DNA from 4 places in the Micromonospora sp. BQ11 genome. Region 3 is predicted to be linked to each of the others. Evidence: riboswitches for the same ligand, from Rfam matches in the RefSeq annotation. Region 3 holds a riboswitch; each other region holds the start of a gene.
What was found. Region 3 has a riboswitch for cyclic di-AMP ahead of ACTMSW_RS27500 (C39 family peptidase). Riboswitches for the same ligand answer to the same signal wherever they lie in the genome.

Region 1 (2,191 bases), on a different contig from region 3:
TACCGGCTGGAGGTGCTGGCCGCCCTGGCCAACGCCGTGCTGCTCTCCGGCGTGGCGGTCTACGTGGTGGTCGAGGCGGTACGCCGGTTCGGTGACCCTCCGGAGGTCTCCACCGGCCCGATGCTGGTGGTGGCCGTGCTCGGCCTGCTGGCGAACCTCGTCGCCTTCGGCCTGCTGCGCCCCGGCGCCAAGGAGAACATCAACCTCCAGGGGGCGTACCTGGAGGTCCTCGGCGACCTGCTGGGCTCGCTCGGGGTGATCGGGGCGGCCCTGCTGATCTCCGTCACCGACTGGTGGTGGGCCGATCCCCTGGTCGCGGTCGCGATCGGTGTGTTCATCCTGCCCCGCACGTGGCGGCTGGGGCGGTCCGCGCTGCGGATCCTGGTCCAGGCGGCCCCGGAGCACCTCCAGGTGACCGCCGTGCACGACCGACTGGCCGCCGTGCCCGGCGTCGCGGAGGTGCACGACCTCCACGTCTGGACTCTCACCTCGGGCATGGACGTGGCCTCGGCGCACCTCACCATGGCCCCGGACGCCGAGGTCGGCGCCGTGCTGACGGCGGCCCGGACGGCGCTGCGGGAGGACTTCCGCATCGACCACGCCACGTTGCAGATCGAGCCCGGCGCGACTCCCGGGACCTGCGGGACAGTCGAGTGGTGTTGAGCATCTCCTTAAATCAGAGTGTGTAAAGTGTGCTTATGCCGGTTTTGTCGGTAAGGGCGTGTGCACCATGCGTCACCACCGCTGCACGCGTCCCACCAGCACCGGTAGGCTCTGATCCGGCCTCCGCCAGGCGGCACCCACCGGTGCCGGCGGTGGCCGCCGCCTAATCGCCTGCCACGGCGAACCGGGGAACCATGTTCCTGGGGTGCATCCGCGTCAGCGGTAGGGATCTTCCGTCCCGAACCCGTCAGCTAACCCGGTCGGCGGCTGACGGAAGGACATCTGCATGCCCACACCCGTACGACGACGCGCCGCCCGGACGGCGGCCCTGATCGCCGCGACGCTCGCCGTCGCCCTCGGCGGCACACCGGTCCCCGCCGGCGCCGCCGCTGTCCCGACCACCGCTCTCGCCGCCCCCGGGCAGGACGAGGAGGGCGGCACCCCCGCTCTGCGAGCTCAGCTCGAAGCGGCCAGCAAGGGTTACCTCGACGCCAAACGGGCCCTGGACACCTCGGTCAAGCGGCAACAGCAGCTCGCCGTCGAGGTGAAGAGGACCGAGACCGAGTTGGCCGAGCGGAGCCGGCAGGTCGGGGAGATCGCCGGTCTCGCCTACCGCACCGGTCGCCTCGGCTCCGCTTCCGCCCTGCTGAACAGCAGCTCACCGGAGGGCTTCATGGACCGCGCCGCCGCGCTGGACCAGGTCGCCGCCAACGAGGACCGGGCGCTGCGCCAGCTCCAGGAGGCCCGCGACAAGGCCGCCCAGGCCAAGTTGGCCGTGGAGGTCGAGATCCGCGAGCAGACCAAGCAGACGACGGTGATGGCCAAGCGCAAGCAGCAGGCGGAGAAGGCCCTCACGGTGGCGAACGAGCGGGCGTCCGACCCACCGAGCAGCAGTGGCAGCGGCAGCGGCAGCCGCACCGCCAGCACGAGGGCAAAGCCGGCGCCGCGCAACTCCGACGGCTCCTGGCCGTCCGAGTCGTGCAGCGTGAACGACCCGACCCCGGCGAACGGCTGCATCACGCCACGCACCCTGCACGCGCTCAACCAGGCCAAGGCGGCCGGCTTCACCCGGTACGTCTCCTGTTACCGGCCCGGCGGGTCGGGTGAGCACCCGAAGGGCCGCGCCTGTGACTTCGCCGCGCAGAAAAGCGGCTTCGGCGGTGACGCCACCGGCGGGGACCGGACGTACGGCAACAACCTGGCGGCGTTCTTCGTCGACAACTCCGACCGGCTCGCCGTGCTCTACGTGATCTGGTACCGCCAGATCTGGCTGCCCAGCAGCGGGTGGAAGTCGTACAGCGGCGCCAACGGCGACCCGTCCAGCGACCACACCAACCACGTGCACCTGTCGGTCTACTGACCGGCACCCTCGGCCCCCGGTGGACGCCTCACGGCGGCTCACCGGGGGCCGTCGCGTACGTCGGCCGACGTACGCAGGGTGTCGTCGCCGGGCCCACGACGGGCCACCGCGGGACCGGCAGCATCTCCTGACATGACCCGACTCGCACCGCCGGCCCGCAAGGCCCTG
Region 2 (2,191 bases), on a different contig from region 3:
GCGGTGCAGGCGGCGCGTACGGCGGTGTCGACCGGCACCCCACCCGCCGGGCACCTGCGTGCCGTGGTGGACGGCGTCGTGCCGAGCCTCCGGCGGGCGGAGGCCGTGGGCGTGTCCGACCTCGACGGGATCATCGACATCCACATCGCGCAGACCGTCGAGGCGATGCTGGCCAGCTCCGACGCGCTCGCCGCCGAGGTCGACGCCGGCCGCTGCGCGGTGGTCGGCATGTCGTACCGGCTCACCGCCGGCGAGGTCCGCACGGTGGCTGAAATGTCGGCGGACGGCCCACCGGCCGCGTCGGTCGACGTGCCGGCCGCCGCGACCGCCGCCTGACCGCTACGACGAGAGGGGCGCCCCCGACCGGGGGCGGCCCTCTCGTGCTGTCCGGTGGTCGTCAGAGCAGCGACACGTGGACGTGGTCGGTGTGGTTCGAGGGACCGCTGTACGACTTCCAGCCGGTCGCCGGGAACCAGATCTGCCGGTTCCAGATCACGTAGTAGATGCCGAGCCGGTCGGCGTTGCGGACCAGGAAGGCGGTCAGGTTGTTGCCGTACTTCCGGGTGTCGGTGTTGTGCCAGGGGCTGAAGCCGCTGTTCTGGAGCGACCAGTCGCAGGCGCGGCCCTTGGGATGCTCGTACGGCCCACCCGACCGGTGGCAGCCGACGAACCGGGTGAAGCCGGCCCGCTTGACCTCCTTGTACATGTGCAGCGTCCGGGGAGTGACGCAGCCGGAGGTGGTGGGGTCGTTCTCGCTGCACGACTCGGGCCGCCAGTCGCCGTCCCCCGTCCGGCCCGGTGCGATCTTCGCGACGGGTGAGGTGGCGTTGACCAGGCCGCCGGTCAGGCCGTTGCCGCCGACCAGGTCGAGGGCCTTCTCGGCCGCGACCCGGTCCCGGTTGAGGTCGTTGGTCAGGCGCTGCTGCGCCCGGACTTCGGTGTCGAGCGCCAGCTTCGCCTGTTCCACCCGGGCCTTGACCGCGTTGACCTCGGCGAGCTGCTTGGCGTTGACCATGTTCAGCTCGTCCAGGGCGCCCGCGCGCTGCACGAAGGAGTCGGGGGTCTGGGCCCCCAGCAGCATGGACACGGCGCCGATCCGCCCGGTCCGGTACGACTGGGCGGCGATCTCGTTGACCTGCGGCGCGAGCGCGTCCAGCTCGCGCTGGACCCGCTTGAACTCCTGCTGCAGCTCCAGCTGGCGCTTCTCCGACTTCCTCAGGGCCGCCTGGGCCTTCACGAACTCACGGTTCTTCGTCTCGATGACGTCGTTGAGCAACGTCGGCTGGGCGTCGTGGCCCGAGGGCTTCGGGGGTGTCGGTGCGGCGGACGCCGGGAGGGGCCCGGCGAACACGGCCAGCGCGGCGAGCACGGCCACCACAGGTGTCGACCAGCGGCGTAGGGGTGCCGTCACAATGTTCCCTTCCGTCGACCGCCGACCGGGTTAGCTGACGGGTTCGGGACGGAAGTGGCCCCTACCGCGTGCGCGGATTCACCCCAGGTACCTGGGTCCCCGGTTCGCCTCGCGGCGATTGGGCGGCGGCACCGCAGGCGCCGCTGCGCGCCTTCGGCGGTGACCGGCAGCGAGGTTACCCGACAGTCGTCCTGGGGATCTACGTCCGGAAGCCGACTAAACGAGCTATTTCGAAGCCAAAGCCGATGACCAGTGACGCGACTATCAGGCGGGTGGGTCCGCGTGATCACGCTACGCAGTTTCACCATGCGGTGTCCGTGCTCCTTCCTCGGTCGGGCCACCTGCCGGGGGTGGCGGGCGCGGTGTCCGTCGCGCGGGGGGCGCTGAGCGCCTCCAGCGCCTCCGCCCGTACCGCCGCGCGGGGGATCGGCGGTTCGGCGGGTGCGTCGCCGGCGGTGGCCGTACCGCCCCGTCGGCCGGCCGTGGTGACCACGGCCGCCAGCGCGGTGGTGAGCGGCACCGCGGCGATCAGGCCCAGGGTGGCGACCGCGCTCCGGACGATCTCCTGGGCCAGGAACTCGCTGGTGAGGATCTGGGTCACCGCCCGCGAGTCGGCGGTGAGCAGGAGCAGCACGGGCAGGGAGGCGCCCGCGTACGCCAGCACGATCGTGTTCACCGTGGAGGCGATGTGTGCGCGGCCGACCCGGGTCGCCGCCCGGTAGAGCTGCAACCGGCTCAGCCCGGGGTTGGCGTGCGCCAATTCGGTGACGGTGGCGGCCT
Region 3 (2,191 bases):
GTACGACGAGGCGGAGACCGCCGCCCGCCGGTTCGTCGGCACCAGGGCGTTGCCCAGCCCCCGTACGCCCCGCACCCCGACCGAGTACGCGACCCGGGAGCGCTGGCTGCACCAGACCGCGATGGCCGCCCACTGGCGCGGTGACCTGTCCGCCCGCCAGCTCAGTGACGTCTTCGGCCGCCGGCACGGCTGGAACCCGCGTCGGCACCCGGTGGAGCAGGAGGTGGTGCTGGCCCGGGCGGTACGGGACGGGAAGCTCGCCGCGTACCGGGCCGCCGCCGAGCGGGAACAGGCCGCGTGGCGCAACGCCGAGGTGGCCGCGGAGGCGGCGCGGGCCCTCGCCGCCGAGGCGTACGCGGCGGCGGCCCGGCTGCGTCCGGGTCGGGTTCCGACCGCCCGGGAGGCGGCGGCGGTCCCACGCCGGGTGGCTGCCGCCCGGTGGCGGCCGGCCCGGGTGGGCTGAGTACCGGCCTGTCCGCCCCGCTTTCGGGCGGTACTGCTCCGTTAATTCCGTGAGCCCGGTCACATGATTGCGGAAAGGGGCACCCGCCGCACCGTGGTCGATTGCTCCCGATGGTTCGGGCACCATCATCCAGGTGTGTCCCGATGTCCTCCCCGAGGGCGTTTCTGCGATCGCCGTCCCATTGAATACCGTCAGTGGTTAACTGCCTGCAAAATTGCTGCCGCGGGCCAGGTTTACGCAGGTGGGAGCGGGTTGGCAGGCCGATGGCCGGCCAGTAGTGTCGCCTCGTCCGGTGCGGTACCCGATCGCAAGGAGCGACGCCGCGCCGACCCGCTCAATCGTGATGATCACGAACCGGGGACCCAGTGCACGTTGGGGTGAATCCGCAGGCCCACGGCCCGCGGTAGGGCGTACTTCCCGCCCGAATCCGTCAGCTAACCCGGTAGGCGGCACCGGAAGGAGTTGCACTCGTGCAGCACGCACCCACCCCCTGGTTGTTCCGCCGTCTCCACGGCGCCGCGGTACCCGTGCTCGCTCGGCCGGTGGCCGCGAGCTGACCCACCGCGCTGCCCGGTAGTCCGGGCGCTCTCCCCAGTAGTGGTCCACCACCGCGCCGACGTCGTCCGCGCGGAGGGCCCGTCGCTGTCCCGCGCGGCGGGGACCCGGTGTGCCGCTCGCCCCCCGAGACCGTGGAGGAACATGTGAAGCACCACCTCAAGCGACAGCTCCGTCGACTGGCCGCCGAGCGCCCGTACCAGGTGGCCGCCGCGTCGGCCGCCGCGCTCGTCCTCGCCTCCGGCGGTCCCCTGATCACCGGCGGCGACGACGCCCCGGCCGCCGCACGGACCCCGGCCGGCGTGGCGGAGCTGCGCGGCGACACCACCGTCGCGTCGCGCGGCGAGGCCCGCGCCGCCGCGGCCCCGTCCAGCGCCACCCCGTCCGGCGCCGCCCCCGCGTCGCCGCGCGCCGCCACCAGCACCGCCGCCGCGGACCCGGACCTGACCCGCAGGCCGGAGCCGCCCAAGGCGCCGAAGCGCAAGATCCTGGAGTACGACTACCAGGCGCAGACCACCTTCTTCAACTGCGGTCCGGCCGCGGTCCGGAACGCCCTGAGCGCCGCCGGCATCGCCCGCAGCCAGGACCAGCTCGCCGGCCCGCTCGGCACCGACCAGTTCGGCACCGACTCGGTCGAGGACACCACCCGCGTCCTCAACGCCGTGGTCAAGGGCGACCCGTACCGCAGCCGGATGATCCCGGGCGGCGCGGCCACCCCGGCGCAGATGGACCGGCTCCAGGCCGACGTGGTCGCCGCCGTCACCGACGGCCGTGGCGTCGTGGTCAACGTGGCGGGCACCGCCACGGACACCGAGGGCGGCTGGCACTCGTTCCCCGGCGGCCACTACATCGCGGTGGTGGGCTACTCCGACGACGGGCGTCTGGTGCGGATCGCCGACTCCGCCGATCCGGCCGTCCCCGCGTACTGGATGACCACCATCGACCTGGCGAACTGGGCCGCCACCCGCGGCTACTCCGCCTGACCGACACGCTCCGCGACGGGCGTCGACCTCCGCAGGAGGGGTCGGCGCCCGTTGTCGTACCCGCGTCGCGGCTCTCGCCCGGCGGGTCCGGCCGGTGGCAGACTGCGCGCATGGTCGATGACTCGGGTGACCGGGACGGGCGCCCCGTCCTGCTGCTGCTGCACGGCATGGGCGCGACGGGGGAGGTGTG
Region 4 (2,191 bases), on a different contig from region 3:
AGTCGGTCGCCGACACCGGTGACCTCGGTGACCGTGCCCGCCGCGCCTTCCCCCAGGCCCCAGTCCCGCCCGTCGCCAGCCGGCACGCTCTCCGGAAGCGCCGCGGCCACCAGGTCACCGCCGACGCACGCCGCCCGCCGGAGCAGGCTGCCGTCGCGCAGGTAGATCGCGGCGAACGGGACGTCCAGCGGGTACCCGCCGATGGCCCGGGCCAGCCGGTGGCAGGTGCCGGCCACGTCCACGGTGCGCCCGTCCCCGCCGACCGTCAGGTCCCGCAGCAGCCGCAGCCGGCGCTCGCCGACCACCTGCTCGGTCACCTCGCTGCACACGGTGAGCACCCCGACCGTACGGCCATCGTCGTCGCGGGCCGGCGCGTGCGAGACGCTGAAGTACGCCTCCTCGCGGTAGCCGGAGCGGTCGAGCAGCAGCTGGAGGGCCGGCACCCAGCTGGCCACCCCGGTCGCCATCGCGTCGTGGATGAGCGGGGCCAGCACGTCCCAACCCTCGGCCAGGGTGACCCGCACGTCGTCGCCGAGCGCGCCGGGGTGCTTGTCCCCGATCAGTGCCGAGTAGGCGTCGTTGTAGAGCTGGGTGAACTCCGGCCCCCACAGCAGCAGCATGGGGTAGCGGGACGACAGCACCATCCGCACGGCGGCGCGCAGGCTCTGCGGCCAGCCCTCGACCGCGCCGAGGGGCGTCAGGGACCAGTCGAGCCGGGCCATCAGCCGCCCGGTGTCCCCACCACCGACGAAGAGGTCACCCACCCGTTGCGTCACCCTCGACCGAGTCCCATCGCAGCCCCGTTCCGGGGCCGACCACCCCTTGCTGGCGTTAGCTGCCCCATCCTGGCACCTGCGGACGCTCGCGCATCCGTCGCCACCCCGGAGGTGATCTGTACCCCCGGGCATCCGCATCCACACCTGTGGCCCCGCCACAGGTGGCGGCCAAGGGGGGCGGGCGATCACAGGTACGGGTGGGGCGCAAGTTGGCGGCTCGTGCTCCCGTGCGTGGCGGTGAGGAAGTTCACGAGAAGTGGGCAATCGGCGCGAAGCGCTCCTAACGTCGAGCGGGTTCGCGACGCGAACTCCACGGTCGGTAACGCCTAATCCTGCCGCCGGCCGTCGGTACCCGTCACCAGGCATGGAGCGGGGGACCCACACGTTCCTCGGTGCACGTCACCTCGGGGTGAAGCCGCCTCGGCGGCCGGGCTCCTCGGCCCGAACCCGACAGCTGACCTCGCAGGCGTGGAGGACACATCGATGACATCTGACTACCAGCCCCGGCACCGTCGCACCGCCCGTCGTACCGCTCTCGGCACGCTCGCCGTCGGCGCCGTGACCGGCGCGGTGGCGATCTTCGGCCCGGCCGCACCGGCGCAGGCCGCGAGCGTCAACTGGGACGCGATCGCCGAGTGCGAGTCCAGCGGCAACTGGAGCATCAACACCGGCAACGGCTACTACGGCGGCCTCCAGTTCGCCCAGGGCACCTGGGAGGGCTACGGCGGCCTGAAGTACGCCAAGCGGGCCGACCTGGCCAGCCGCGGCGAGCAGATCGCGGTCGCCGAGCGGGTGCTCGACGGCCAGGGCATCGGCGCGTGGCCGACCTGCGGCAAGCGGGGCGGCTCCACCAAGGCGTACACGCCGAAGAAGGCCGAGCGGTCCTCGGAGTCGGGCACGACGAAGCGCGACTCCGGCACGACGAAGCGCGACTCGGGCAACGACCGCTCGACGCGGAACACCACACCGTCGAGCAGCGGCGAGAGCCACGTGGTCGAGCCGGGCGACACCCTCGCCAAGATCGCCACCTCGCACGACGTCGACGGCGGCTGGCGGGCGCTGTACGAGCGCAACGAGCGCGTCGTCGGCGACGACCCCGGGCTGATCTTCCCGGGTCAGCGGCTCAGCCTCTGACGCGTACCCTCCTCGACGACGCCCGGCCGGCACCACCGGCCGGGCGTCGTCGCATCGCCGTCCGCGACGGCTCGTATCCTTTCCGCGAACCTTCTCGTGGTCGTCGAGCATGAAAGGACACGGTGTGAGCAACCGGGCCGAGACGTTGGAGTTCCAGGCCGAGGCACGTCAGCTGCTCCAGCTGATGGTCCACTCGATCTACTCGAACAAGGACGTCTTCCTGCGCGAGCTGATCTCGAACGCCTCCGACGCCTTGGACAAGGTGCGGCTGGCGTCCCTGG

Region 1: another riboswitch for cyclic di-AMP. It lies ahead of ACTMSW_RS06225 (coiled-coil domain-containing protein); the one in region 3 lies ahead of ACTMSW_RS27500 (C39 family peptidase).
Region 2: another riboswitch for cyclic di-AMP. It lies ahead of ACTMSW_RS16720 (coiled-coil domain-containing protein); the one in region 3 lies ahead of ACTMSW_RS27500 (C39 family peptidase).
Region 4: another riboswitch for cyclic di-AMP. It lies ahead of ACTMSW_RS29950 (transglycosylase family protein); the one in region 3 lies ahead of ACTMSW_RS27500 (C39 family peptidase).

What each region holds. Positions count from the first base shown of each region.
Region 1 covers NZ_JBQHDB010000002.1:481,092-483,282, forward strand. The annotation lists gene ACTMSW_RS06220 (cation diffusion facilitator family transporter) at 1-663, shown strand, start outside; cyclic di-AMP (ydaO/yuaA leader) riboswitch at 814-945, shown strand; gene ACTMSW_RS06225 (coiled-coil domain-containing protein) at 950-2,023, shown strand; gene ACTMSW_RS06230 (DUF2269 domain-containing protein) at 2,156-2,191, shown strand, end outside.
Region 2 covers NZ_JBQHDB010000007.1:85,767-87,957, reverse strand. The annotation lists gene ACTMSW_RS16725 (carbonic anhydrase) at 1-336, shown strand, start outside; gene ACTMSW_RS16720 (coiled-coil domain-containing protein) at 398-1,411, opposite strand; cyclic di-AMP (ydaO/yuaA leader) riboswitch at 1,416-1,546, opposite strand; gene ACTMSW_RS16715 (YibE/F family protein) at 1,713-2,191, opposite strand, start outside.
Region 3 covers NZ_JBQHDB010000017.1:15,112-17,302, forward strand. The annotation lists gene ACTMSW_RS27495 (hypothetical protein) at 1-463, shown strand, start outside; cyclic di-AMP (ydaO/yuaA leader) riboswitch at 785-927, shown strand; gene ACTMSW_RS27500 (C39 family peptidase) at 1,153-2,001, shown strand; gene ACTMSW_RS27505 (alpha/beta fold hydrolase) at 2,112-2,191, shown strand, end outside.
Region 4 covers NZ_JBQHDB010000020.1:89,927-92,117, reverse strand. The annotation lists gene ACTMSW_RS29955 (ATP-binding protein) at 1-764, opposite strand, end outside; cyclic di-AMP (ydaO/yuaA leader) riboswitch at 1,090-1,260, shown strand; gene ACTMSW_RS29950 (transglycosylase family protein) at 1,260-1,910, shown strand; gene htpG (molecular chaperone HtpG) at 2,035-2,191, shown strand, end outside.